Spirosoma rhododendri: one gene and its partners. The protein of the gene in region 1 interacts with the protein of each later gene in a pairwise test. Links are inferred from orthologs where the notes say so. Each region holds a gene or a part of one and is shown on either strand. Other genes may lie near its edges.

Region 1 (8,203 bases):
AAGCCCCGTACTGGGGCTCCTTCGCATTTACTGGCTTATCAGGTTCTTGATTCAACCGTGAAAAAAGTCTTTCATCTTGTCGAAGAAGCCCTTTTCGTTCTTGTTCGGCTTGGGCTGGAAATTCGGCGAGTTGCGCAGTTTTTCCAGCATCGTCCGCTCGTCCGACGACAGCTGTTTGGGTGTCCAGACGTTGACGTGTACCAGCTCGTCGCCCCGGCCGTAGCCGTTCAGCTCTTTGATACCCTTTCCTTTCAGCCGCAAAATCTTGCCGCTCTGCGTACCGGGTTCGAGCGTAATCCGGGCCTTACCGTCGATAGTTGGCACTTCAACGCTGGTACCAATGGCGGCATCCACGAAGTTGACGTACAAATCAAACACGACGTTGTTGCCATCGCGCTTGAGGTCGGCATCCTCCTCTTCCTCCACAACGATCAGCAGATCACCGGCAACACCACCACGGGGCGGCACGTTGCCTTTACCACCCACCGATAGCTGAATGCCTTCGGCAACACCCGCCGGAATTTTGAGCGGAATAACATCTTCCTGCAACACGCGACCTTCGCCGAAGCAAACGTCGCAACGGTCGGTGACGAGCTTGCCTTCGCCGTTACAGGTCGGGCAAGTGCTGGTCGACACCATCTGACCGAGCATCGTGTTAACAACCTTACGGGTCTGTCCGGTACCGCTACAGGTCGAGCAGGTTTGCACGGCGGTGCCGTTTTTGGAACCGTTGCCGCCACAGGTCGTACAGGTGACGTGCCGCTTTACCTTGATCTTTTTCTCGACGCCGTTGGCAACCTCCTGCAAGTTCAGTTTCAGCTTGATACGCAGGTCAGACCCGCGCCGGACGCGCTGCCGCTGCCCACCGCCCCCTGACCGCCCCGGAAGAAGCTGCCGAACGGAGAATCGTCGCCGAACACATCGCCAAACTGGCTGAAAATATCGTCCATCGATGGCCCACCGGCACCGTAGCCACCGCTGGCCGCACCGCCCATACCGGCGTGCCCAAACTGGTCGTAACGCGCTTTTTTCTGCGGATCGTTCAGAACGTCGTAGGCTTCGGCAGCCTCTTTAAACTTTTCCTCGGCCGACGGATCGTCCGGGTTTTTATCCGGGTGAAACTGGATCGCCATCTTGCGGTACGCCTTTTTCAGGTCGTCTGCCGAGACGTTCTTATCGACCCCCAGAACTTCGTAATAGTCGCGCTTCGTTGCCATAATATTATAAAGAGTGAAAGAATGAAAGAGCGAAAGAGCGATTGCCGACATAGACAGCTTTCGCTCTTTCACTCTTTCACTCTTTCGCCATTAATTACCCACAATCACCTTGGCGAAGCGGAGAACCCGGTCGCCGAGATAGTACCCTTTTTCTACTTCGTCGATGACCTTACCCTTCAGATCGGGGCTGGGGGCCGGAAACTGCGTGATCGATTCGTGCAGATCGGCGTCGAAGGGTTCGCCTTTCACCGTCATCGGTTTCAGGCCCTTACTTTCCAGTGTTTTGGTCAGTTTGGTATAAATCAGGTCGACACCCTGCTTCACGGCGGTACCATCGTCGGTGGCGTTCATCGATTGCATGGCCCGTTCGAAATCGTCGATGACGGGCAGGAGCGACTTCATCAGCCCTTCGTTGGCGCTGTTAATCATATCCAGCTTTTCGCGGGCTGTCCGGCGACGGAAGTTCTCAAAGTCGGCGTAGAGCCGCAGGTATTTGTCTTTCAGTTCAGCCATTTCGGCCGACGTTTTGTCAGACGCGCCAGTGGTTTCAGCGGCTTCGCCACCGTTGACGGTTACGGCTTCGTCGCTGCTTAGCTCGTCGTTGGTCAGGTTGTCAGGCTGCTGTGTATTGGGGATGGACTGCTCGTCCGTTTGTTCGGGATTGGTCATGGTTGAGTATCTGTTTCGCTTCCAGAAATTCATGGAGACCAGTGTACAAAAGATCGGCCAAAATCGATACATCTGCCAATATGTCGGTACGCCGGTCAGGCGGTCAGCGCGGGGTCTCGAATTTTTGGCTGCCGGTTGGTGTTATGCCGAAAGTTCGTCCTATCGATTATGCATTCGTCCGTACAACGCCATACACAGCTGATCAAGGTCAAGGCAATCGAGCTTGGCTTCGACTTCTGTGGCGTCGCGAAGGCCGACTTTCTGGAAGAGGAAGCCCCCGGCTCGAAAGCTGGCTGAAGAACGGCATGCACGGACAGATGAACTACATGGCCAATCATTTCGACAAACGGCTCGATCCGCGTCTGCTTGTCGACGGGGCCAAGTCGGTAGTAACGGTGCTGCTCAACTACTACCCCGCCGAACCCCTTCCCCAGCAACCCGACGACTACAAGCTATCGAAGTACGCCTACGGCACCGACTACCACTTTGTGCTTAAAGACAAGCTGAAAGAGCTGATGACGTATATCGGTGACGTTATCGGCGAAGTCGGCGGACGCGCTTTTGTTGATTCGGCACCGGTCATGGACAAAGCCTGGGCGCAACGATCGGGAACGGGCTGGGTTGGCAAACACAGCAACCTGATAAACAGGCAGATCGGCTCGTTCTTTTTTATCGGCGAACTGATTCTGGACCTTGAACTGGAACCCGACGGCCCCATCACCGACTACTGCGGTACCTGCACCCGCTGCCTGGACGCCTGCCCCACCAACGCTATCGTCGGGCCCTACGTGGTCGACGGCAGCAAATGCATATCCTATTTCACGATCGAGCTGAAAGACGCTATCCCGACGGAGGTGCAGGGGCAGTTCGATAACTGGATTTTTGGCTGCGACATCTGCCAGGATGTATGCCCCTGGAACCGCTTTTCCCGCCCCACAAGACGCCCGCTTTCGATCCGCACCCTGATCTGGCGCAGTTCAGCCGCACCGATTGGGAAGAGATTACGGAGGACGTATTCCGCGAAATTTTCCGGCGATCGGCAGTTAAACGAACCAAGCTGGACGGGTTGAAGCGCAATGTGCGTTTTAGCCAGCCCGACATTACTCAAGCGCCACAATAAGTAATTATACTTACCTGCTGCCTAAATTTAATTTGCCATACGAGCTTGCTATACCAACTTTGTGCCTATTAAGTATATGAACGTAACTTCATTGACCTATCTATGCAACGTGATCGTACTAGAACGGAGCAGCGTCTACTCGACGCTGTCGAGCAGATTATTACCGAAGATGGCCTCGATCAGGTGGGTGTCAACCGAGTTTCCCGGCAATCGGGCATCACCAAAATTCTGATATACCGTTATTTCGGCGGTATGGAGGGGTTGCTCCAGGCGTATTATCTACGCAAAACAACGCCCCGGCCCCACTTCTCCTACGACGTCGAGGCCCTGAAACGTATGTCGATTGCCGAGATCATGGATACGGTCTGTGAACATACGCTGCGGGAATACCGGACTCTGCGAAATGACGGCTACATGCTGGAGTTTCTGCGGGCTGATCTGATGGGCAACGAGCTGGCAAAAAACCCGCTGACGAATGAGCGAAACGGTATGCTCCGGCAGGCTATCGATCAGATTGCGGCTGTCCTGAACGCAAAGAGCGCTCAGAATGCCCGGCCATTCACCGCCATCATCACGTGTGCCATGTCATTTCTGGTGTTTATGAGTCAGCAAAAGCGCAGTATTCTCGACATCGATTTAAGTACTGAAGAGGGCTGGAGTCAGATAGAGAACTCCATGCGCCGGATTTACAAAGGAGTCGGGATGCTGGTCGAAGCGGAATTAGCTGACCGGGCTGAAAAACCGCTTTAGGGACTGCCCCACCCGCCAGACGTCTTCGAACGAATTGTAGAGCGGAGTCGGGGCAAGCCGGATACAATCGGGTTCGCGCCAGTCGCCGATGATTCCGTCGTGGGTGAGGTGATCGAACAAGGCTTTCCCCTGCTTTCGCACGAGCAACGACAATTGGCACCCACGCTGACTAAATTCATCGGGCGTCAGTTGCTGAATAGCGTCGTACTGCGAAATGATGTAGGCTAGAAAGCCCGTCAGATGCTCGCTCTTCTGCCGCATGGCCGTCAGCCCCGCTTCGGCCGTAACACTGAGCGCAGCCCGGTGCAGCGCCAGCGCCGGGATAGGTGGCGTACTGACTTGCCAGCCGTCGGCACCGGGGGCCGGAACGAATCCGGGCGTCATCCTGAAGCGTTCGTCTTCGCGGTAGCCCCACCACCCTGCCAGCCGGGGCAGGTTTTGATCGTGGTGCTTTTCGTGAACAAACACCCCCGAAATTCCCCCGGACCGCTGTTGAGGTATTTGTACGAGCACCAGGTGGCGAAGTCGACGCCCCAGTCGTGCAGGCGCACCGGCACATTGCCAATAGCGTGAGCCAGGTCAAGCCCGATCGGAATGCAGTGCTGCTGCGCCGTTGCCGCCAGGGCAGCCATGTTATAAACCTGCCCGGTGTAGTAATTCAGGCCACTGAGCCAGATCACCGCCAGTTCGTCGGCATGCTCCGCAATAGCCCGCTGAATATCGGTCGTGTGAATCAACTGGTCATCCTGCGGAGCCACTTCAATGATTGCGTCGGCGGGCGAAAAACCCCGGTGCTTCACGTGCGTTTCAAGCGCGTACTGATCCGACGGAAAATCGCCTTTGATGGTCAGGATCTTGTATTTTGTCGCCGTAGGCTGGTAGAACGACGCCAGCAGCAGATGGATGTTCACTGTCAGCGCATTCATGGGGCATACCTCGGCGGCAGTTGCACCAACGATCTCGGCCAGTGCCTGTTTGCAGCTCTCGTGGTAGTTCAGCCAGGGTCGCCCCGCTCCTTCCCGCTCGCGTTCGTCGGCCTGTTCAAACCAGCCTTCTACGCCGAGGTTCTGCCACGTATCGAGTTCATGATTCAGCGCCTGCCGGGCGGCTTTCGGTTGCAGACCGAGCGAGTTACCACACAGGTAGATCAGGTCGCGCCCGTCGCGCTGGGGAATAAAAAAACGATCCCGGAACGGAGCCAGCGCGTCGGTCTGATCGAGGTGCCGGGCGAAGGCAAGGGTATTTTCGTACGTCATAAGGTAGCCGCAAGCTATGCATAACATGACCGTTTCCAACTGATTTTGTTTGGAACGATGTAGGTTTGCAACTCCCGGCCGTTCCACGTTTCAGTCGTTTTTCTGCCCATGACCCACCCGCTATCACGCCTTGCTTTACTGCTGCTGCCTGCCCTATCGGTCGCCTGTTCATCGGCTACGCTCCGAATCAATCAGACGGGAGCGACGAGTACCTACTGCGATCCGCCGTTGGCGTACACGTACGATGCGTCGACCCGCCCGATCGCCAATCTCGACTCCGTTCTGGCCGTCAGTCCGGCGCTCACGCAGCAGTTCTCCCGCCACGATCTGCTGATCGCTAATGCCGTTGCGATCATTCCACTGCTCCGGCAACTAACCACGCAGGTGACAACGCAGGAAGCCGACCGGCTCCGGCAGCAAATACAAACCCGGTTGCTGCTGGCCCAGACACAGGTATCCAGCGTGGCCGCTGAGCTTGATTGCGAAGGCGAACGCGCCGATCAGCTGGCTACGTACCTCGATCAGGCAGATACCAAGCGTGTTCGTCGCCTGACGATCGGCTCGGTTGTGGTCGGTGCCATTACAACCGTTGCAACGGCACTCATCGCGGGCGACAATGCCAACAAAGCGGTTGCTATCAGTGGTGGTCTGGTCAGCGCCGGGCTTGGCGGTGTGGCCGCTTTTTCGTCGGACCGGCGCATACCGTTTCAGCACGCCCGTAACCTGCTGACCGACATCTGGCTGGCAAAAGATCAGTCGACCGCTTATCCGCCGGTGGTATGGTATGTGCTTCACGAGAAAGCCTTCAGTAACAGCAGTCAGCACGTCATCGCTTACAATGTGCGGCAGCGGTGGCTCGATTATGTGTTGCCCGGCACGTCGGCCAGCGACCAGGCGTTGTACTTTGGAACGGGCGGAGCCTACCGGGCCGACGACCTCCACACGCGGGCCAATATGCTCAACCAATTGCAATCGTCGGTACGGTCAATTAACCAGGATTTGCAAAGCCTGCTGCTGAACCTGTCGAAAAGATAGCCGTGCGTTCGCGCGAATTTCAGGTTGCGGTCGGCGCTATGAACCTATTTCAGGATCCCGAAGAAAAAGCCGGAGTCAGACGATTATCAGCCCCAAATCGAACGTTATATAGGCTGATAGAGGTTAAGAGCGTATACTATTCATCAGATGGCCTTTGGAGCCGTTATTCACCCCCATGAAAAAATTTGTTCTGGCCAGCCTCGTCCTGCTGGCAACCGTGTCGGCGAAGGCGCAGATTATTAACCCGGTTCACTGGAGTTATGCCGCCAAAAAGACGAGCCCAACCGAAGCCGTTGTCTTTTTGAAAGCTACGATGGACAAAGGCTGGCACATCTATTCGCAGAACGTAAAGGAAGGCGGGCCGATCAAAACGTCGTTCACCTTCGATTCGTCACCAGCTTACGCGCTGGTCAGCAAAACGCAGGAGCCGAAACCGATCACCAAACTGGAGAAGACCTTCGATATGGAGGTGAGCTATTTCGAGAATTCGGTGATTTTCCAGCAAAAGGTCAAGCTGAAAGGCAACGGACCCGTTACGGTAAAGGGCAAACTGGAATACATGAGTTGTAACGACCACAAGTGTTTGCCGCCCGATGAAGTTGCGTTCAGTATCCCCGTAAAATAAGTCATTACCACTATGCATTACCCTCGGATACTAGCCGGGAGCCGGGCGTGGCTGGCGCTTCTCTGGCTGGTTATCAGCCTGTTTGCCGCAGTGCCACTTCTGGCGCAGGATACCGTTTCGACGGCCGATATCGAGTTTACGCCCGTTGAGCAGACGCCCGCCGTTGCACCCACCAGCAGTACCGTCGTTACTCCGCAGGCTGCAACCATCGACACGGCAGCGAGTACCGTTGCTCCCGCCGACGTGCCAACCGTCGGGGCAACGCCTGAACCGGTGAAAGATTCGCTGTGGGTAACGTTTCTAGCCGGGCTAGTCGGTGGCTTCGCGGCTATTTTCATGCCCTGTATTTTTCCGCTGTTGCCCATGACCATTAGCTTCTTCACCAAGCAGTCGGGCACACGGGCGAAGGGCATTCGCAACGCGCTGCTGTACGGCGCGTCGATCATTGTCATTTACGTGGCGCTGGGCCTGTTGATTACGGTAATTTTCGGTGCCGATGCGCTGAACGACCTGTCGACCAACGGTATTTTCAACTTTGCCTTTTTCCTGCTGCTGGTCGTCTTTGCCGCGTCGTTTTTCGGCGCGTTTGAACTCATGCTCCCGACAAGCTGGGCCAACAAAATGGACGCTAAAGCCGATCAGGGCGGTCTGATAGGCATTTTCTTCATGGCCGCCACGCTGGCGCTGGTGAGTTTCTCCTGTACCGGCCCAATCATCGGTACGCTGCTCGTTCAGGCGGCTTCGATGGGCGAACTACTCGGTCCGGCAATTGGCATGTTTGGCTTCGCGCTGGCCCTGGCGCTGCCGTTCACGCTGTTTTCGCTGTTCCCCTCCTGGATGACGTCACTGCCGAAGTCGGGTAGCTGGCTCAACTCGGTGAAAGTGGTACTGGGCTTTCTGGAGCTGGCACTGGCCCTGAAATTCCTCTCCAACGTCGACCTGGCCTACCACTGGGAATGGTTCGACCGGGAGGTGTTCATCGTGCTTTGGGTCATTATCTTCGGCATGCTGGGCTTTTACCTGCTGGGTAAACTGCGCTTCTCGCACGATAGTGAGCTGACCAGTATTTCGGTGCCCCGGCTGTTTCTATCAATCGTTTCGCTGGCCTTTGCGCTCTACCTGATTCCGGGTCTCTGGGGCGCTCCACTGCAATCGGTTTCGGCCTTTCTACCCCCCCAGCAAACGCAGGATTTTGATCTATACACCCGGTCGCTGCTCGCTGCGCCGGTCGCTGAAACGGGCACTACGCCAGCCAAGAAGTATGGTGATCTGTTTGAAGCTCCGCTGGGCCTGAACGCTTTTTTCGATTACGACGAAGGGATGGCTTACGCCAAGAAAATGAACAAGCCGGTTATGATCGACTTTACGGGTCATGCCTGCGTCAACTGCCGGAAGATGGAAATGGCCGTATGGCCCAAGCCAGACGTGCTGAAACGCCTGCGCGATGACTACGTATTGATTCAGCTGTATGTCGACGACAAAACTGAACTGCCCGCCACTGAGCAGCGTGTGTCGAGCTACAGTGGCAAAA
Region 2 (6,760 bases), 2.2 Mb from region 1 along the record:
AAGGCGATACCAGCGCATCACGATGGCCAGCCAGTAGAGCGTCAACGCGGCCGGAATGGTGTAGGCAACGACCGACGAAGCCCAGAAAAAGCCTTCTACCGTGTTGGGCAGGGCCACCATGTAGGCGAAGAAGAGAAGGCCCGCAACCGACAGTCGGGTTGCGCGTGGGCGATCGCGCAGAACTTCGTCGGTAAAGCTGTAGACTGATAGCAGGAACCCCGTCACGGTCAGCGCCGGGATGAGCCGGTAGCCGTCGTACCAGCCCCAGACCAACGGGCTGCCGTGCACCAGCATATTGGAGAAATATCGGCCTGTCCAGCCGTTGTAGTAGAGTTTCTGAGCGGCCCAGAAACCGTACCGCACCGCCGTATCAGCGAAGCAGTAGTCATCAGCTGCCGAGGGGTGGTTGTGCGCCGACAGCAGCACCAAGGGCAGGTAGGTCAGCACAACGAACAGACCGGTTGCTACGGCAACCAACCGATCAGAAAAAAGATGTTTCATGCAGTGTAGTGACTGCCGTACAGCTTGCTACCGCTACGCCGGCTCGACCTTCGGCCGATCCAGAAACGGGTAAGAAAGTACCGCCAGCAGGATAACCAGTGTGCCCAGATAAAAGCCAGCCGTCATACGTTCCGTGTCGCCAAAGATCAGTACAGCCAGCAAAATTCCGTACACTGGCTCCAAATTTACGGTTAATATGGCCATATACGGCGAAAACTTACGCAGTAGCCCTACCCCTACCGAATACGCGTATACCGTACAGACCATCGACAAGATACCCAGCCACAGCCATTGCGCAGCCGTTTCGGGCACAAACTGCACAGTCGCATTAGCCCCTGCCGGACCCACGTAACGCACAGCCAGCCACAGCCCAAGCGCCCCGACGGTAGCCCCCGCCATCTCGTAGGCCGAGATAACCAGCGATTCGTAGCGCTGCGCGAAACGGCTGTTGATAATGGTAAATAGCGACGATAACATGGCCGATAGCACCGCCACCACGAGCCCGGCCATTTTATCAAATTCGAAGCGAAAAATCAGGTACAGGCCCGACATCACGACGCCCCCCAGTATGACTTCGATGAGCCGGACGCGCCGACGTAACACAATCGGTTCGAGCACGCTGGCCCACAGCGAACTCGTTGCCATACCCGCCAGACAAACCGATACGTTGGCGAGCCGGGCCGCCAGAAAAAACAGCACCCAGTGCAGGGCAATAACGCCCCCGGTGGCCAGCAGCTTCCAGCGATCTGCGGGCGAAACGTCCATCGACTGTTTCCGAAACCGCAGCACGGCCAGCAGTCCAATCGTCGCTAGTCCCGTCCGGAACAGTACCACCGCCGATGCGTCAAGCGGTTGCAGCAGTTTACCCAGGATAGCCGTAAACCCCCAGATCAGGACAATGAAATGAAGCTGGAAATAATCAGTAGGCGAAGGCTTCTGGGGCATAATGTGGGAGTATAGAATGAACGAGTGATAGACTGATTGAATAGGCTGGCGCAGACACTTTTCTATTCAATCAGTCTATCACTCATTCATTCTATCATTGTTTACCTCGGAATAGTGTTGTAGAGCAACAGGCCGATGGCGGCAAAAATAAGGTTTGGGAGCCAGACCGCGATGATCGGGTTGAGAAAGCCCTCCTGCGCGATCCCTTTGGCCAGCATGAAAAACAGCAGGTATGTGAAGGCCAGAAAGAAGCCCAGTGCCACCTGCCAGCCTACCCCCCGCCGACTCTTCCGGGCCGACATAATGACGCCAATTACCGTCAGGATGATAATGGCGAACGGACGGGTGTCACGGCTGTATTTCTCAATCAGATACGTCTCGACCCCATCGGCACCCCGGCTTTGTAGCAGTTCGATGTGGTGGTTTAACTCGGGGAGCGTCAGGGTTTCAAACAGGTTGAAATCAGAGCTGAAATCGTCGGGTTTCAGGTTCAGCGTCGTGTCGATGCGGGTGCCGGGGGTCAGCGTTTCCGTCGGCCCGTTGATCGACCGGACGGTGTAATCATAGATGCCCCACTTCTTCTTCTTGGTATCCCATTCGATACGGTCGGCCGAGAGCTTCGCCTTCAGCTGATTCCCCTCGACCCGCTCCAGCGTAAACTTATAACCCGTGTTGCTCAGGTTGTTGTAGCTTTCCAGATACGCGTATGTATTGGGCGCTATCTTAATATGTACGTTTCGCCCCGAATACGTGTACGGGTTGTTGATGTACTTGATCTCAAACGCAATCCGGGTTTTGTTGGCCTTCGGAATGATGTAATTGACCATAAAGTACGTCAGCACAGCCAGCACCGACGCCCCCAGCAAGTACGGCCACAGCAGCCGAATGAAGCTGATGCCGCTGCTCAGCATAGCAATAATTTCGGTGCGGGCCGCCAGCCGCGACGTCAGGAATACCGTCGCGATAAACACCATGAGCGGGCTGATGTAGTTGGCCCAGTAAGGAATGAAATTCAGGTAATACTGACCCAGAATCTCAGCCGCTGTTACGTTGTTTTTGTGGAAGTTATCCACCTTCTCGGTATAGTCGATCATCACCACCACCAGTACAATCACCATCACCACGAAGATGTAGGTTTGCAGGAAGCGTTTCAGAATATACCAGTCTAAGAGTTTCATTTGTTCAGTTCAATGTTTAACGTCTAAGGCTTAAAGTTGGCGGCTTGTCAATAACCTTAAACCTCGAACTTTAAACTTTAGACCCACTATTCCACCAGTAGATTCCGGGCGACTTCGTGGCTGACGAAGATCGGCTGACCTGATTCGCTGACAATACGTATTGACCGATCGAACGGATTGATTTCGCCCATCGAAACGGCGCAGCCCAGCGTAAGCTGGCAGCGGTCGAGGTGTTGCAGAAATGCCGTCGAATGCTCCAGTACACCCATCAGCCGCACCGATTCGCCCACGCTGACTTCCGATAGCTTCCGGTATTCCGTCGCGGGCATCTGACCGGCCTGCGTCGGAATCGGGTCGCCGTGGGGGTCGAACTGCGGGTGATTCAGGAACGCATCCAGTCGGCTCGTCAGTTCGTCGGAGCGGATATGTTCGAGTTCCTCGGCAATGTCATGCACCGCATCCCAGCCAAAACCCAGCTTGTCAACCAGAAATACTTCCCACAGGCGGTGCCGCCGAATGATCCGTAGAGCCTGCCGTTCGCCTTCTTCCGTCAGCCGTACGCCCTGGTATTTTTTGTAGTGAATCAGCTCTTTATCAGCCAGTTTACGCAGCATATCCGTTACCGAAGCCGCTTTTGTAGCCGTGACTTCCGCCAACGCGTTCGTACTCACGTCGCCCTCCTGCCGTAGCGCGAGCGCATAAATCGTTTTCAGATAATTTTCTTCCGTGAACGAATGCATAAGAGACTAACCAGCCTTACAACGAATGGGCAGGTATCAACAGTTTACGCGCAAAGGTACTTTTTGTGTTAAACTTTCTAAAAATTTAGAGGAGTCTAAATTTTTGTTTCAACATTCCTTACTTTTATACGTTACATAGCTGAATTGCCATAGAATCTGAGTAAAGGCGTGCAAACAGAAAAGAACTAAGAAGCCAACGTTCGGGCTGGTTTCTTTTTCTCCCCGCGGCTTTCTTCCCCCTTACATGAACGTTACGAATACAACAACAAAAGGCTGGCGGCAGGATAGTACGACCAACTCGCTGGCCGACGTACATAGCTCGGTCTCCGTACCACACAACGCCGGTTTTTTTCGGACGCTCATGGCCTACGCCGGACCGGGGCTGATGGTAGCGGTTGGCTACATGGACCCCGGCAACTGGGCCACCGACATTGCCGGTGGCGCACGGTTTGGGTACCGGCTGTTGTCGGTCGTGCTGATTTCCAACCTGTTCGCGATTCTCCTGCAACACTTGTCGCTTAAACTGGGCATTGCCACCGGTCGTGATCTGGCTCAGGCCTGCCGCGACCATTTCAGCAAACCCGTAGCGTTTGTGCTGTGGCTACTGGCCGAGATTGCCATTGCCGCAACCGATCTCGCCGAAGTGATCGGGTCTGCCATTGCGCTTAACCTGCTGTTCGGCCTGCCGCTGGCGGTTGGCATTCTCATCACAGCCGCCGACGTGCTGCTGCTGCTGTATTTGCAGAACAAAGGCTTTCGGGTCATCGAACGAATCGTTGCCAGCCTGATTTTTATTATTCTGGCCTGCTTCGGCTATGAGCTGATTGTGTCGCGACCCGACATGGGTTCGGTAGTCGACGGGTTACTTCCCCGGCCCGAAATCGTGACCAACCCCAGCATGCTCTACATCGCCATTGGTATTCTGGGGGCTACCGTGATGCCGCACAATCTGTATTTGCATTCGAGTATCGTACAGACCCGCGACTACCCCCGAACCGATGCCGGTCGGCAGACAGCTATTCGATTCTCCACCATCGACTCGACAGTATCACTGTTTCTGGCGTTTTTCATCAACGCGGCCATCCTCGTATTGGCAGCTGCGGCCTTTCACTATTCGGGCAATCAAACCGTCGCCGACATTACCGATGCCCACCGGCTGCTCGATCCGGTTCTTGGCGTCAAACTGGCTGGTATCCTGTTTGCCGTGGCCCTATTGGCATCGGGCCAAAACTCGACGCTGACGGGTACGCTGTCGGGGCAAATCGTGATGGAAGGGTTTCTGCACCTGCGCATCAAGCCGTGGTTACGCCGACTCATCACCCGCCTGATTGCCATCGTTCCTGCCCTGATCGTCGCCATTCTGTATGGTGAGCACGGCACCTCGGAACTGCTCGTGTTCAGTCAGGTCGTTCTATCCCTGCAACTCAGCTTTGCCGTAGTGCCGCTGGTGATGTTCACGGGCGACAAACTGAAGATGGGTAAATTCGTCAATTCCGGCTGGATGAAGGTGACGGCCTGGGCCGTAACTGCCCTGATTATCGGGCTGAACGTATACCTGCTGTGGGATACAGTCAGAGCCTGGGTGTGAGGAATCGTATGGCTTGGGAAACGTTCGCTACGCCGATTGGGTTATCCTGCTGAACTCCCCCGCTTTCCGTGAACGAAGAAACAAAAAGTGGCCGCATCTTCGATGTAGTCATTCTGAAAAGGCTCTACGCTTTCGTACAGCCCTACCGGAGTCGCTTTTTCGGACTGGTCGCCATCATTATGCTGGCCGCCTGTCTGTCTCCGCTGACTCCCCTCCTGATTCGATACACCATTGATGATGTCATCAGTGCCGGTGACTACAACCGGCTGACGACTATGCTCATCGTCATGCTGGTGGTGCTGGTCGTGCAGGCGGCTGTTCAGTTTTATAACACGTACTTGTCGGGCTGGCTGGGGCAGTACGTTATTCGGGATATCCGGGTGCAGCTCTACCGCAAGATTCTGACGCTGCGGCTGAAATTCTTCGACAACACCCCCATCGGCCGACTCGTTACACGCTCCATTTCCGACGTCGAAACGCTGGCAGATGTGTTTAGCGAAGGGATGGCCGCTATCGCTGGCGATATTCTGCAACTGGTGCTGGTGATCGGCGTAATGCTGTATACCGACTGGCGGCTTGCACTCATCAGCCTGTCGACCATCCCGCTGATGTTGATCAGCACGTATATTTTCAAGGAAAAAATCAAGAAGTCGTTCAACGAAGTCAGAACGGCGGTGGCAAACCTGAACTCGTTTGTGCAGGAACACATCACCGGTATGAGCATCGTGCAGATTTTCGGCAGCGAAGCCATTGAAGCCGACAAGTTTCGCGACATAAACGGCGAACATCGCAAGGCCAACATCCGCTCTATCCTTTACTATTCGATTTATTACCCCGTCGCCGACATTATTTCGGCGGTAGCCGTGGGGCTGGTTGTGTGGTACGGTGCGCGGCAGATTATTCATTCCGACATCACCTTCGGGACCGTTACGGCTTTCGTGATGTTTATTAACCTGTTTTTCCGCCCAATCCGGATGCTGGCCGACCGCTTCAACACCCTGCAAATGGGTATCGTCAGCACCGACCGGATCATCAAACTCCTCGATAGCGACGAGTATACCCTCAACAACGGAAAGCATGCCCCCGCCACCCTCCGGGGCGACGTAAGTTTCGATCACGTCTGGTTTGCGTACAACGAAGAAAACTGGGTGCTGCGCGACATCAGCTTCCGCGTCAAAGCGGGCGAAACAGTTGCATTTGTCGGCGCAACCGGGGCGGGTAAGTCGTCGATTATCAACCTGCTCAGCCGATTCTACGACATCAATAAAGGCGAAATTTGCGTCGATGGTGTCGACGTTCACGATTACGAACTGGGCCACCTGCGCCGGAATATCGGTGTCGTGTTGCAGGACGTGTTTCTGTTTTCCGATACAATTGAGAACAACATTACCCTCGGCGACAAGCGCATCAGCCGCGAAAAAATGGTCGAAGCGGCCAAGCTCGTTGGTGTTCACGACCTGATCGAGCGACTGCCGGGTGGTTACCAATACAATGTGATGGAGCGGGGCTCGACACTATCCGTTGGGCAGCGTCAGCTGATTTCGTTTGTCCGGGCAATGGTGCAGGACCCGAAGATTATTGTGCTTGACGAAGCAACGTCGTCCGTCGATACGGAGACGGAGGAGATGATTCAGCACGCTATCAGTACGCTGATGAAAGGGCGTACGGCTATCGTTATTGCCCACCGGTTGTCGACCATTCAGAAAGCAAACAACATCATCGTCGTCGATAAGGGGCATATTGTCGAGCAGGGTACGCACGAACAGCTGTTGCAGCGGGGCGAATTTTACGCCAACCTGTACCGAATG
Region 3 (6,680 bases), 410 kb from region 1 along the record:
GGATTACCCGATGGTAGCTCGTCACTCGACGAACTGCTTGGCAAAGTGCTCCCGGCCGATCAGTCGAAATGGAGTGCTGTGCTGACGCAGGCCCGGCTTAAGAAACTGGACGGTCATCACGACCTGACGTACCGGATCATAAACCGGCAGACGGGCGAGTATCGGTACCTGCGCTCACTGGGGCAGGCCGTGTACGACAACGATGAAGCCGTGACGCTATCGGGAACGGTACAGGATATTACGCCCCAGATTCTAACGCAGTTAAAAATCGAGAAGTCTGAAATCCGGTTGTCGAGCGCCGTCGATCTAGCTGATCTGGGTATGTGGCAGATTGACCTGGCGACGGGGATGTTGACCTTTTCTGACCGCATCCGGGTGTGGTACGGCTTCAGCAGCGACGAACCAATTCCGCTGGAGCGGAGCTACGAGCCAGTTGATCCCGCCGACGTACAGTTACTGAAAGAAGCCCTTGATGGCGCGGCCAGCAGCGACAAAAAAAAGGAATACGACGTCGAGTACCGAATAAAGTCGCTAACGACAGGTCGTAAGCGCATTATCCATGCGAAAGGCCACGTCTACTACGACGCATTCATGGAAGCTTACCGGGTCAGTGGCACCATGCAGGACGTTACGGAGCAACGGCAGACCGAACTGGCGCTCGAAATGGAAGTGCAGGAGCGCATCGAGCAACTGGCAGCTACCAACGAGGAAATGGCTGCCATCAACGAAGAAATGATGGCGACCAATGAGGAACTGGCTGCCACCAACGAAGAATTTCTGGAAACGAATCGAAACCTGACCCGATCGAACCAAAACCTGGAGCAGTTTGCCTACATAGCCAGCCACGATTTGCAGGAACCGCTGCGTAAGATTCAGCAGTTTGGCGACCTCCTCAAGACGCGCTACGCCAATGATTCGACGGAAGAATATCGTTATCTGGAGCGAATGCAGCTGGCTGCCAGCCGGATGTCGGTGTTAATAAAAGACTTGCTGGCTTTCTCGCGAATTTCGACCCAGCAGGTAACTGCAACTGAGATTTCACTAACGCAGGTCATAAGTGTTGTGCAGGACAACCTGACGGTGTCGATTGAAGAATCAGATGCGCAGATTGACGCTGATAACCTACCTATGGTTCAGGGCGACGTAACACAACTGGAACAGCTTTTTCAGAATCTGCTCAGTAACGCCATCAAATTCAGCCGTGTCGACCTGCACGGCGACCCGGTGATACCGCATATCAGGGTCACGGCACGACTAGTGACGCTGGATGAACTTCCAGCGTCTATAAAGCCCGGCCGACAGATAAAAACCTACTACCGAATCGACGTTGTCGATAATGGCGTTGGCTTCGAAGAAAAATATACGAACCGTATTTTCCAGGTTTTTCAGCGTCTGCACGGTAATAACGAGTTTGCCGGTACGGGTATAGGCCTGGCAATCTGCCAGAAGGTCGTTACGAACCACGGTGGCATTATCACAGCAACCAGTCAGCCAGGGCAGGGGGCCACGTTCAGTGTATATTTGCCAAAATAGGCGTGGTCGGGCTTGTGATATAGATTTCGGGCAACTCAACAACCCACAAAAGACAAAACCCTCCGGCTGCGAAGCCAGAGGGTTTTTTAGTACACCAATCGAGTCGATCAGTATAGGCTGCGTGATGATTACATCATGCCGCCCATACCGCCGGGGTGACCGTGGCCTGCGCCACCAGCCGGAGCCTCTTCGGGCTCGTCGGCAATCACACACTCGGTCGTCAGCAGCAGACCCGCGATCGAGGCCGCGTTCTCCAGTGCCAGACGGGTTACTTTCTTAGGGTCGATGATACCAGCAGCGAACAGGTCTTCGTACGAATCGTTTTTGGCGTTGTAGCCAAAACCACCCTGACCGTCTTTTACCTTGTTGACCACTACCGAACCTTCACCGCCAGCGTTGGCAACGATCGTGCGGAGGGGAGCTTCCAGCGCCGTGCGGATGATCGCAACGCCAGTCTTCTCGTCTTCGTTGATCGTGTTAACACCGTCCAGCGACGAGATAGCGCGGATCAGAGCGATACCACCACCGGTTACGATACCTTCTTCAACGGCTGCGCGGGTTGCGTGCAGGGCGTCGTCGACACGGTCTTTCTTCTCTTTCATCTCTACTTCGGTAGCGGCACCGATGTACAGGATGGCAACACCACCCGACAGCTTAGCCAGCCGCTCCTGAAGTTTTTCACGGTCGTAATCCGACGTCGTGTTTTCAATCTGTGCTTTGATCTGGTTAACGCGACCTGCGATATCGTCTTTCGCACCAACACCGTTTACGATGGTCGTGTTGTCTTTATCGATCGTCACTTTGTCGCACTGACCGAGGTATTCGATTGACGCGTTCTCCAGTTTGAAGCCACGCTCTTCCGAGATTACCTGACCACCCGTCAGGATAGCGATATCTTCCAGCATAGCTTTCCGACGATCGCCAAAGCCCGGAGCCTTCACGGCGGCAACTTTCAGCGCACCCCGGATTTTGTTGACCACCAGCGTAGCCAGTGCTTCTCCGTCGACATCTTCTGCGATAATCAGCAGAGGACGGCCCGTCTGAGCCACCTGCTCCAGTACCGGCAGCAGTTCTTTCATCGACGATACTTTCTTTTCCGAGATCAGGATGAACGGACGCTCCAGCTCCGCTTCCATTTTCTCGGTGTTGGTTACGAAGTACGGCGACAGGTAACCCCGGTCGAACTGCATACCTTCAACCGTTTTAACTTCGGTTTCGGTACCACGCGCTTCTTCAACCGTGATAACACCTTCTTTGCCGACTTTCTTCATAGCCTCGGCGATCATCGAACCGATTTCGTCGTCGTGGTTAGCCGAAATGGTAGCTACCTGCTGAATCTTGCCGAAGTCGTCGCCAACGGTCTGTGCCTGCTCGGCCAGATTGCCCGTTACAGCCAGTACGGCTTTGTCGATACCGCGCTTCAGGTCCATTGGGTTTGCACCGGCAGCTACGTTTTTCGCACCGATCGAGTAGATCGCCTGCGCCAGAACGGTAGCCGTGGTCGTACCGTCACCGGCTGAATCAGCCGTTTTCGACGCTACTTCCTTCACCAGTTGCGCGCCCATGTTTTCCATGGCGTCTTTCAGTTCGATTTCTTTTGCTACCGTAACACCGTCTTTGGTGATGGCAGGCGAACCGAATTTCTTGTCGAGGATAACGTTACGGCCTTTAGGTCCGAGCGTAACTTTTACCGCGTCAGCCAGCGTGTCGACGCCTTTTTTGATGCGCTCGCGGGCTTCTGTATCGAAGAATATTTTCTTAGCCATGATTGTTAAGTTGAAAAAGTTGTAGAGTCGGAAGGTTGTAAGGTTGCGTTTGACAGTTGTTTGACTGACCACATGCTACCAAATCCTGCATACTCAGGTTAAAGGATTGCGAAAATATCGGATTCGCGCATGATGAGGTACTCCTTACCGTCGATGGTCAGTTCGGTACCGGCATACTTGCCATACAGTACCGTATCACCCACCTGAACCGTCAGGGGCTCATCTTTTTTGCCAGCACCTACGGCGATAACCGTACCGCGCTGTGGCTTTTCTTTCGCCGTGTCAGGAATGATAATCCCGAAAGACGTCTTTTCTTCTGCCGGAGCGGCTTCTACCAGCACCCGGTCGGCCAGCGGTTTCACGTTTACTTTCACGCTTTCCGTTTCTGTTACCATGATAATGAGTTGATTAAGGTTGTTAACTGATCTGTTCAGCCAGTATGACGGTCTTCACTCGCCAATTACTATGCCAGAGCCAAACCCTGCCAGATTTACCGCTTTTTAGCTGACAACCTGTCGATTTTCAGAAAACCGCCCTGAATATTTGGCCTGAAAGCGATCTGCGGCAATAATATGTGGCAATTTGGGTTAGATTCAATACCTTGAGAATGACACCATCTTTGCTCACTTGTATGAAAGCGCTGGCTCCTGACTGGTTTATGCAAAATTGGCTGGATTCTGAATACCAGCAATATGTCGTGATGGCATATTTACAGTCTGTTCAACAACACTTTGCCGGAAACCAGCTGCACCCCGCGCTGCCTGATCTGCGCGAACACTACAACAGGGGGGCTACGTTTATGCAGGGTAAGGGTTCGTTGAGCGCGTCGTTTCCCCGGCGGGTGCGGGGTATCAAGGGTCCACCACCCAGCATCGACTACGTTTCCGACGTGCCTGACGACAATTTCATGACTGAGATTGACGCCACACTCGCGTTTGCACTACCCCGTTTCCGGCAGGCTGTTGCTGAGGGTGAACAACGCTGGGCCGACATCGCGCAGGCACTAACGCTGGAGCCGGTGGGCCTGCTGCCATTACGCCCGGAAGAAGGCTATCTGTTTGTGTATGCGACGCAGCAACGAAAAACGGACGTGTACCAGTTTCGGCTTACGCTATATGCCAGTCAGGTACCGGGAGGCCGTATCGTGCGGTTCCGGTATCTCGAATCGGTGCAGCAGGGGCTGGCCAATACGCTCGAAAACATCAAGCTTGACCTCATCCGCCGACACACGCATTTACCCAATCCCGCCACGTTCCGGTTGGAAAGCAAACAGCCGCTACCCGTCGCCGAAACGCTGCTTCCCATCGCCAACCAACTCCTCGCGCAAGCGGTAGCGTGACGGTTTTCGGTATACAGTTTACAGTTTTCGGTTCACAGATGTGTGGCCTGGACGTCTACGTCCGGGTGGGCGCGTCAGCGACCAATTAACTGCCGCATGCACCAATTGGCCTGACGGCCACCCGGACCTGGAGGTCCGGGCTACACCACTAGCCCACAAAAACACAGCCACTTCCCGGATGGAAAGTGGCTGTAAGTAATACGGAAAACCGTAAACCGAATACCGAAAGCTTATTTCTGCGGTGTCAGGGCCGAGGTCGACGCGCCCGGCGTAGCAGCACCCGGAACCGCCTGACTTGGCGCAGCACCCGACGCAGCCGGACTAGCCGCTCCAGTGGCTGGAACCGGTGCAGGAGCCGTTGTCGGCAGCGTCTGCTGCTGAGCCCGGTCGACGTTGATGCTATTAATAACACCTGTCTGATTCCGGTCGACCATGATGTATGATGCCAACGACAGGACCATTACGCCTATACCCAGCCCCCAGGTGATTTGCTCCAGCAGATCGGTCGTTTTCTTGACGCCCATCAGCTGATTAGAGCCCAATCCGCCGAATTCTCCGGCCAGTCCGCCCCCTTTGGAGTTCTGGATCAGCACAATCAGAATGAGCAGTACGGTAAGAATACAAATAATGACAATCGTTGCCGTTAACATGAAAATAGAATTCTACGAGTTAAAATGCGTTCGTTACTGTAGTTAGTGTGGTGCGGCAAACGCTAGGTAGCCGATGCGTTACCAGCATCTAATTCAGCGATTTTTGCCGCAAAGTACGCATTTTTCTGCGGATTACGCTGCATAAGTTGCTGGTAGATTTCGCGGGCCTTTTCGACCTTACCCTGCTTAAGCAAAATCCTGGCGAAACTTTCGGTGACAAGCGCGCCCCCTCCGCTGGGTGTCCGTTTGGCCAAATCTTCCTGTTGCTGCTCCTCGTCGGGTCGGCGCTGTATCCGCGAAATGCTGGGCTCTTTCTGAATAAACGAATCAATCAGTTCGAGCTGCCGCTGTCGTTCCAGTTCGGTCGCTGTCAGGATGGGCGTGGCCGGGGCTTCGGCAATCTGCGTAAGTTCCTGCCGCAGGGTTGATTCCGACAGCGTGGGGTCTTCCGGGGTTGGGATCGTGGGCGTAGGGTCGACAAACAGCTGTTCCGGCTGATCGGCCAGTCGCACACCGGGCACCGTCAGGCGGGGCAAGCCACCCGTCAGACCCGCTTTCGACTTGAAGAACGCGTAACTCTCCTGCTGGTAATCGTCGGGGATGGGTACGTGCCGGGCCGATAGCTCGTTGAGCCGCGACAGTAGGTTATCGGACCACTGAAACTCATTGTCGATCAGCTTCCGCAGGGCGTTGCGGCTCAGCGCGTAGGCGGCTGCCTGCCGGACGTAAGGTACGGTTTGGCCCTTCTGATGGATGGACGCGGCCTTGGCGGTCAGGGTATACAGCGACTGGCAGTACGGATATGTAGCCATACTTTCCTGGAGCTGCGCAAAATCGGTAGCCGTCAGATCGTCGGGATGAGTTACCCAGTAGGAGAATGTTTCTTTGTCGATGGGAGTCACGGGCGAGGGAGGTTAGCAGGTATGTTACCGCACGAAAATGGCGAAAAATCGGCTAACAGGCAAAGCGATAAGCGGGCTGTACCTACCAGTCGGCGGCTGTTTTATTGAAGATGTCGAGTACGATCTGATCCAGAATCTGCGGGACAAGGCGGCTTTCGTTCTGGCTCAGCGTCTGGCTCTGGGGAAAATCCCGGTAGAACGAAAAAGGCTGTTCGAAGTTCTTGGTTTCGTCTTTGTTGTTGTAAAAACGCACCAGAATCGTGATTTGCAGCCGGTTGACGCCCGCCTGATCCTGGGCAGTGGGGGCCACCGGAATCAGTTCGTAACCCGTAATGTTGCCCTCCAGTAGCAGATCGCCGTTGGCCGGTACGACTTTCAGGTTGGTATATCGCTGGTAATATTCCTTCAGTCGTTCGTTGAACGTCAGCGGCAGGTTTGCCGGTCCACCGGCCGTTGCCAGCACGAAGTTGTTGACAGTAACCGTTTTAAT

Evidence for each region. The genes of interacting proteins can lie anywhere in the genome.
Region 2: the proteins of HH216_RS21625 (region 1) and HH216_RS12195 interact in binary tests that used the Escherichia coli proteins (3 or more experiments, as listed by UniProt). The link is inferred for Spirosoma rhododendri from one-to-one orthologs.
Region 3: the proteins of HH216_RS21625 (region 1) and groL interact in binary tests that used the Escherichia coli proteins (3 or more experiments, as listed by UniProt). The link is inferred for Spirosoma rhododendri from one-to-one orthologs.

The regions. Positions count from the first base shown.
Region 1 is NZ_CP051677.1:5,191,870-5,200,072, forward strand. Bases 98-3,011 are described here. They hold HH216_RS21625 (nucleotide exchange factor GrpE), read right to left. Parts: upstream 1,887-3,011; coding sequence 1,308-1,886; downstream 98-1,307. Also shown: HH216_RS21635 (TetR/AcrR family transcriptional regulator), read left to right, coding at 3,109-3,756; HH216_RS26300 (kynureninase/PvdN C-terminal domain-containing protein), read right to left, coding at 3,727-4,140; kynU (kynureninase), read right to left, coding at 4,137-5,012; HH216_RS21645 (hypothetical protein), read left to right, coding at 5,121-6,047; HH216_RS21650 (protein-disulfide reductase DsbD domain-containing protein), read left to right, coding at 6,223-6,672; HH216_RS21655 (protein-disulfide reductase DsbD family protein), read left to right, coding at 6,685-8,203. UniProt on the Escherichia coli protein: Participates actively in the response to hyperosmotic and heat shock by preventing the aggregation of stress-denatured proteins, in association with DnaK and GrpE. It is the nucleotide exchange factor for DnaK and may function as a thermosensor.
Region 2 is NZ_CP051677.1:2,941,660-2,948,419, reverse strand. What follows is about bases 2,797-5,780. They hold HH216_RS12195 (Nramp family divalent metal transporter), read left to right. Parts: upstream 2,797-3,608; coding sequence 3,609-4,952; downstream 4,953-5,780. Other genes in these bases: HH216_RS12190 (ABC transporter ATP-binding protein), read left to right, coding at 5,021-5,780; HH216_RS12200 (metal-dependent transcriptional regulator), read right to left, coding at 2,797-3,364. Outside these bases: HH216_RS12215 (DUF6056 family protein), read right to left, coding at 1-501; HH216_RS12210 (DMT family transporter), read right to left, coding at 535-1,446; HH216_RS12205 (LptF/LptG family permease), read right to left, coding at 1,548-2,624; more of HH216_RS12200, read right to left, coding at 2,711-2,796; more of HH216_RS12190, read left to right, coding at 5,781-6,760. UniProt on the Escherichia coli protein: H(+)-stimulated, divalent metal cation uptake system. Involved in manganese and iron uptake. Can also transport cadmium, cobalt, zinc and to a lesser extent nickel and copper. Involved in response to reactive oxygen.
Region 3 is NZ_CP051677.1:4,778,718-4,785,397, reverse strand. Bases 981-3,884 are described here. They hold groL (chaperonin GroEL), read right to left. Parts: upstream 3,300-3,884; coding sequence 1,662-3,299; downstream 981-1,661. Other genes in these bases: HH216_RS19890 (co-chaperone GroES), read right to left, coding at 3,398-3,694; HH216_RS19900 (PAS domain S-box protein), read left to right, coding at 981-1,533. Outside these bases: more of HH216_RS19900, read left to right, coding at 1-980; HH216_RS19885 (hypothetical protein), read left to right, coding at 3,958-4,638; preprotein translocase subunit SecG, read right to left, coding at 4,869-5,288; HH216_RS19875 (hypothetical protein), read right to left, coding at 5,351-6,190; LPS assembly lipoprotein LptE, read right to left, coding at 6,273-6,680.